DNA from 3 places in the Alloactinosynnema sp. L-07 genome. Region 3 is predicted to be linked to each of the others. Evidence: riboswitches for the same ligand, from Rfam matches in the RefSeq annotation. Region 3 holds a riboswitch; each other region holds the start of a gene.

Region 1 (2,260 bases), 3.1 Mb from region 3:
CGGTCGATGTGTTCGGCGGTCGTGCCAAGGCCGATGCTGGCGCGCACGGCCCGCTGCTCCCGCGCCCCCGCGCGGCCCAGGAGCCTGCGGGTGGCGATGTGGGCGCAGAACGCGCCGTCGCGCACGCCGATGCCGTGTTCGGCCGACAGCGCCGCGGCGGCCAGACCAGCGTCGAGGCCGTCGATGCTGAAGCTGAGCACGCCGACCCGGTCCTGCTCGGGGCCGAACAGCTCCAGCACCCGCAGCCCAGGGATGGCCGTCAGGCCCGCGCGCAGCCGCGCGAACAGCGCCCGCTCGTGCGCGGCGACGCCCGCCCAGTCCCGCGCGAGGACCTCGCAGGCCACGGCCAGCGCGTGCACGCCGACGACGTTGGGCGAGCCCGCCTCGTGCCGCTCGGGCACCGCGGTCCAGGCCACGCCGAGCCGGTCGCCCCAGTCCACGACCTGGCGGGTGGCCCCGCCGCCGACCAGGTACGGGTCGGCGGCCTGCAGCCAGTCGGAGCGGCCGATCAGCGCGCCCGCGCCGAACGGGGCGTAGAGCTTGTGGCCGGAGAGCACGACGTAGTCGACGTCGAGCGCCTTGATGTCGACCGGCCGATGCGGCGCGAGCTGCGCGGCGTCGAGCGCGACCCGGGCGCCGTGCCTGCGCGCGACCGCGGCCAGCGCGGCGATCGGCCACACCTCACCGGTGACGTTGGACGCGCCGGTCAGCACCACCAGCCGGGGCCCGACCGGGCACTCGGCGAGCGCGGCGTCGAGGGCGAGCACGGTGTCACCGGCGTGCGGCGGGGTCTCGATCCGACGCACGCGCGGCCCGCGCCACGGCAGCAGGGCGGCGTGGTGCTCGGTGTCGAACAGCACGACCGATGTGCCCTTGGGCAGCGAGCGGGCCAGCAGGTTGAGGCTGTCGGTGGTGTTGCGGGTGAACACGACCGCGTCCGACGAGCGCGCGCCGACGAATTTCCGCAGCGTGTCGCGGGCCTGGCCGTAGACGCTCGTGCACACCTTCGAGGCGAACCCGGCGCCCCGGTGCACGCTGGCGTACCAGGGCAGCAGCTCGTCGACGGCGTCGCGGACGGCGTCCAGACAGGGGGCGCTGGCGGCGTGGTCGAGGTTGGCGTAGGGCACCTCGCGGCCGTCGAGCAGCGGCACGGTCAGCCGGGAGCCGACCACGGAGGGCACGGTGGTCTCACAGGCTTCGGCGACTCGGGCGGTCGGCAGGGCGAGCGTCATGGCTGGCTCCGGGTCCGTGGGACCCCACCGAGGGGTCCGCGCTTGCCCGCTCACACCACGCGACGGGCCGGGTCCTCACCCGGGGCACCCCACCGCGGAGGAGGGTTGCCGTCCAGCTAGCCGGGGCTTGACGCTGGCGCTCATGACCTTGTTCCCGACGCTAGCGCACAAGACACACTCACGCAGCCCCGTCCAAATCTTGGGACTCCAAAGCATTCGACTAGCCGGAACCGGTCTCGCCTTTCCACCGCGCGTAGCGGCCCGCCCGGTCGACCGCGCGGATCCGGGTCTCGGTGGCCGAGCGGACCGCCTGGGTGGTGACCACGAGCACCTGGTCGCCCTCCTGCAGCCGGGTCGTCGGCCCCGGAGTGAAGCCCTTGCCGTCGCGGGCGACCAGGCTGACCGTGGCCCCCGGCGGCAGCCGCAGCTCGGCCAGGTACACGCCGTGCAGCTTGGAGCCGACCGGGATGGTGACCTGCAGCAGCTCGGCGTCGAGTTCGTCGAGGGTGGCCACGTCGACGTCGATCTCCCTGGCGCTGGCGCCGGTGTCCAGGCGCAGCACCTTCGACAGCGTCCGCAGGGTGCCGCCCTGGACCAGGGTCAGCACGATGACGAGCACGAACACCGCGTCGACCAGCTGGTAGGCCCCGTCGACGCCTTGGGACAGCGGGATCATGGCCAGCACGATCGGCACGGCGCCGCGCAGGCCCGCCCAGGAGAGGAAGACCTGTTCTCGCCATGGCACGCGGAACGGGGTCATCGTCAGCAGCACCGACGCGGGCCGGGCCAGCAGCGTCACCACCGCGCCCGCCACCAGGCCGGGCACGATCGCGTCCAGCAGCCGCGCGGGCGACGCGAACAGTCCCAACAGGACGAACAGGCCGATCTGCGCGAGCCAGCCGAGCCCCTCGGCGAACGACAAGGTGTCGGCGCGGTGCGGCAGTTTGGAGTTGCCCAGCACCAGCCCGGCCACATAGGTCGCCAGCAGGCCCGACGCGTGGATGAACTGTCCGGTGGCGAACGCGAGC
Region 2 (2,260 bases), 6.1 Mb from region 3:
GGGCATCGGTCCGCAGTCGGGTCCTGGGACCGCAGCGAGTCATCCCGTAGGACTACCGACCCCTAGGGATAGGCTCCGTTGGTGACTGGTCCTGCCCTGCTCGGCCCCGCTGACGTCCGCAAGCTCGCAGGCGACCTCGACGTCCGCCCGACCAAGAAGCTCGGCCAGAACTTCGTCCACGACCCCAACACCGTCCGCCGCATCGTCACCGCCGCCCACCTAGGGGATGACGACATCGTGCTGGAGGTGGGGCCCGGTCTCGGCTCGCTCACCTTGGCGCTGCTCCCAGCCTGCAGGCAGCTGCTGGCCGTCGAGATCGACCCCGTCCTGGCCAAGCGACTCCCGGTCACAGTCGGCGAGCGCGCCCCCGAATTGGCCGACCGGCTGCACGTCCTGGAAGCCGACGCCATGCGCGTCAAAGCCGACCAACTCGCCGCCGCGCCGACCGCGCTGGTCGCGAACCTGCCCTACAACGTCGCCGTCCCCGTCGTCCTGCACCTGCTGGCCGAGCTGCCGAGCCTGCGGACCGTCCTCGTCATGGTCCAGGCCGAGGTCGCCGACCGGATGGCCGCGGGGCCGGGCTCGAAGGTCTACGGCGTGCCCAGCGTCAAGGTCGCTTGGTACTCCGAGGCCAAGCGGGTGGCCACCGTGCCCCGCGCGGTCTTCTGGCCGGTGCCCAACGTCGACTCCGCCCTGGTCCTCATGACCCGCCGCGAATCCCCGGACGCCGACCGGCAGGCCGTCTTCGCCGTCGTCGACGCCGCCTTCGCCCAGCGGCGCAAGACGCTGCGGGCCGCGCTGGCGGGCTGGGCGGGGTCGGCGGCGCGGGCGGAGGAGATCCTGATCAAGGCCGGAGTCGATCCCGGCCTGCGCGGTGAGCAGCTCACCGTCGACGCGTTCGTCCGGATAGCCCAACAACGCTGAATCCAGAGCACTCCGAGAGTGTGACGTTGGGAACGTGGGCCCATCTACCTGCGGTTGGCGGCTTGCGTACAGCCCACCCGATCGGGTCTACTCGTTATGCATCCATCCCGAGCGGCCGAGAGATCTGGCTCTGCGACGCCGCAGCAACCACCCATCGTTGGGCAGGTGCTACCGCCAGGAGCGATGGAGGAATACACCGATGGGCATTCTGACGAGCAGGCGGGTCATAGACCACTGCAGGCGAACGGCGATGGCGTGTCGCCGAATGCGCGTATCCAGCTGATCTGCGCGTACTTCGTCCTCTTCCTGCACCCAGCCCCGGCAAGGTCCTTCACGGACCTTCCAGCGGGCTGCCGTCACGCCTCGTTGGAGTAGATCATGATCACCGTTGAGAACCTCACCAAGTCCTTCTGGGGCGACACCGGCCCGGTCGTCGCACTCGAGAACGTCACCCTTGAGGTGCCCGCGGGCACCATCACCGGCGTGGTCGGCCCCGCCGGTTCCGGCAAGTCCACCCTCGCGCGGCTGATCTCGCTGCAGGAGCGCCCGGACAGCGGCGTCATCCGGGTCGAGGGCTACAACACCGCCGCGCTCGACCCGCGCAGGCTGCGCGCCGCGCGCCGCCGCATCGGGGTCATCCAGCACGGTGACCTGCTGCCGCAGCGCACCGCCGCGGGCAACATCGCCATCCCGCTGGAGCAGGCCGGGGTCGACGGCCCGCAGCGCCGCGAGCGGGTCGGCAAGCTGCTCGACCTGATTGGCCTGACCGACAAGGCCGCCGCTTACCCCGACGCTCTCACCGACGGCCAGCGCGCGCGGGTGTCCGTGGCGAAGGCCCTCGTCGGCGAGCCGGGCCTGCTGCTGGCCGACGACCCCACCAAGGGCCTCGACGCCGACGCGACCGCCGGCGTGCTCGCGGTGCTCGACCGGGCCCGCGCCGAGCTGGGCTCCACCGTCCTCATCGCCACCAGCGACACCGCCGTGGTCCGCCGCATCGCCGACGACGTGGCGCTGCTGGAGGCGGGCAAGGTGCAGGAGAGCGGCCAACTGCTCTCGCTGATCCAGGACCCGGCGAGCCGCATCGCGCAGACGCTGCTGCCCGAGATCGAGATCCCGGTCGGTCCGCGGCATGACCGGCAGGCCGAGGTCATCCTCGTCGGCTATGCCACTGTCGGTGCCCTGCTGCCCGAGGCCACGGCCCGCTTCGGCACCCCGATCGCGGTCGTCGGCGGCGGGCTGACCCGCATCGGCGAGACCCCGGTCGCGCGGTTCCTGGTCGGCGTGGACGGCCCGCGGGCCGACAGCGCGCTGGGCTGGATCGCCGAGCGCGGCGCCC
Region 3 (2,260 bases):
GGTGGCGACGGTGACGCCGCCCGCGGTCTCGGCGAAGATGCCCTCGGTGCGGGCCAGCAGGCGGATGCCTTCGACGACCTCGGCGTCGGTGACGTCCTCGACCGCGCCGCCGGTGCGGCGGACGGCGTCGAGGACGTAGGGGCCGTCGGCGGGGGCGCCGATGGCCAGGCTGCGGGCGATCGTGTCGGGCTTGACCGGGGCGATCACGTCGCTGCCCGCCTTGAAGGCGGCGGAGACGGGGGAGCAGCCGGTGGCCTGGGCGCCGAAGATCCGGTACGGGGTGGCCTCGACCAGGCCCAGCTCACCGAACTCGCGGAAGGCCTTGTCCACCTTGGTCAGCTGCGAGCCGGAGGCGACCGGGATGACGACCTGCTCCGGTAGGCGCCAGCCGAGCTGTTCGGCGACCTCGTAGCCCAGGGTCTTGGAGCCCTCGGCGTAGTACGGGCGGACGTTGACGTTGACGAACGCCCAGTCCTCGTGCTCGGCGGCGAGCTCGGTGGCCAGGCGGTTGACGTCGTCGTAGTTGCCGTCGATCGCGATCAGGGAGCCGTCGTAGACGGCCGAGGTGAGGATCTTGGCCTTTTCGAGAGAGGAGGGGACCAGCACAACTGAATCCCAGCCCGCGCGGGCGGCCGCGGCGGCAACGGCGTTGGCCAAGTTGCCGGTGGAGGGGCAGGCCAGCACCTTGAAGCCGAGCTCGCGGGCGGCGGCGAGTGCCACGGCGACGACGCGGTCCTTGAAGGAGTGTGTCGGGTTGCCGGTGTCGTCCTTGACCCACAGCGAGCGCACGCCGAGCGCGGCGGCGAGGCGGTCGGCCTTGACCAGGCGGGTCAGGCCGGGGTCGGTGTTGGGGTGGGCGTCGACGTGGGCCGGGACGGGCAGCAGGCCGCGGTAGCGCCAGATGGAGCGGGGACCCGCTTCGATGTCGGCCCGAGTGATGTTGCCGAACTCGTAGGCGACTTCGAGCGGGCCGAAACACTCGGCGCAGGCGAATTCCGGGGCGAGAGGCGTCTGGTGGCCGCATTCCCGACAGGACAGGGCGCGAGCCGGTCCGAGGTCGAGCGCGGTCGAACGCTGGGCGTCAACTGTCGATGTCATCGCGAGGTATCTCCTCATCTGTCCCGCGAGCGGGTCGGAATTGGCACCGTGATCGCGCACATGCGCCTCGCGAAGAGGACATGCGCTCACGCCGGTTGCCGGGGCTTCGTCGGGCCGTTCCCTCTGCCCCTCTGGATGAGCGGTATTAAGTTGTGGCACCGACGCTACGGCACGGTGTCCGGCGCATGCCACCGCGTGTCCAGCATCCGAGAGGGCTTGCGCGCCCAAGGACGTGGCAGGATCTCTGGACGTGAACTCGCCCGCGGTCACCCCACCCCCGTTGCAACTCGTCCTGGGGGAGGAGGAACTGCTGGTCGAGCGCGCCGTCCGGGCCGCGCTCGACACCGCGCGGCTCGCCGACGCCAGTGCGGACCTGACGCGGGTGCGCGTGGCTGAGCTCACAGGCCCTGAGCTGGCCGAACTGGTCTCGCCGTCGCTGTTCGCGGAGGCGCGGGTGATCGTTCTGGACGCCGCGCACGACGCCACGCAGGACATCGTCGCCCCGGTGGTCGCCTACGCCAAGTCGCCGTCAGAAGGCATCGTGCTTGTTGTGGTGCACAACGGCGGCGGGCGCAAGGCGGGCAAGGACATCGTCGCCGCGCTGCGCAAGGGTGGAGCGGCCGTCACCGAGTGCGCGAAGATCACCAAGCCCGCGGAGCGCGAGGCGTTCGTGCGCAACGAGATCCGGCGCGCGGGTGGCAAGACCGATCCGGCTGCCGTGGCCGCGCTCATCGACTCGGTCGGCTCGGACCTGCGCGAGCTGGCGGCGGCGTCGGCGCAGCTGGTCGCCGACGCGGCGGGCGCGGTGACCGAGGAAGCGGTCCGGCGCTACCACCGGGGGCGGGCCGACGTGACCGGGTTCGCCGTCGCGGAGAAGGCCGTCACCGGCGACGTGGCCGGGGCGCTCGAGGCGCTGCGCTGGGCGATGCAGCTCGGGGTCGCCCACGTGCTGGTCGCCGACGCTCTCGCGGACGCGGTGCGGACGGTGGCGCGGGTCGCGGGCGCGGGCCGGGCCGACCCGTTCCGGCTGGCGGGCGAGTTGGGCATGCCCGCGTGGAAGGTCAAGAAGGCGCTGGCGCAGAGCCGCGGCTGGAAACCCGCTGGTCTCGCTGAGGCCATGAAGGTGGTCGCCGACGTCAACGCCGACGTCAAGGGCGTGGCC

What was found. A riboswitch is a leader RNA that binds a small molecule or an ion and turns the genes downstream of it on or off. The one in region 3 is predicted to bind S-adenosylmethionine.
Region 1: it holds a riboswitch for S-adenosylmethionine, as region 3 does, so the genes downstream of both, BN1701_RS15900 (aminotransferase class V-fold PLP-dependent enzyme) here and thrC (threonine synthase) in region 3, are expected to answer to the same signal.
Region 2: it holds a riboswitch for S-adenosylmethionine, as region 3 does, so the genes downstream of both, BN1701_RS30190 (methionine ABC transporter ATP-binding protein) here and thrC (threonine synthase) in region 3, are expected to answer to the same signal.

What each region holds. Positions count from the first base shown of each region.
Region 1 covers NZ_LN850107.1:3,629,742-3,632,001, forward strand. The annotation lists gene BN1701_RS15900 (aminotransferase class V-fold PLP-dependent enzyme) at 1-1,232, opposite strand, end outside; SAM riboswitch class IV at 1,266-1,380, opposite strand; gene BN1701_RS15905 (potassium/proton antiporter) at 1,453-2,260, opposite strand, start outside.
Region 2 covers NZ_LN850107.1:6,604,883-6,607,142, forward strand. The annotation lists gene rsmA (16S rRNA (adenine(1518)-N(6)/adenine(1519)-N(6))-dimethyltransferase RsmA) at 79-924, shown strand; SAM riboswitch class I at 1,024-1,114, shown strand; gene BN1701_RS30190 (methionine ABC transporter ATP-binding protein) at 1,303-2,260, shown strand, end outside.
Region 3 covers NZ_LN850107.1:495,310-497,569, forward strand. The annotation lists gene thrC (threonine synthase) at 1-1,098, opposite strand, end outside; SAM riboswitch class I at 1,110-1,240, opposite strand; gene holA (DNA polymerase III subunit delta) at 1,349-2,260, shown strand, end outside.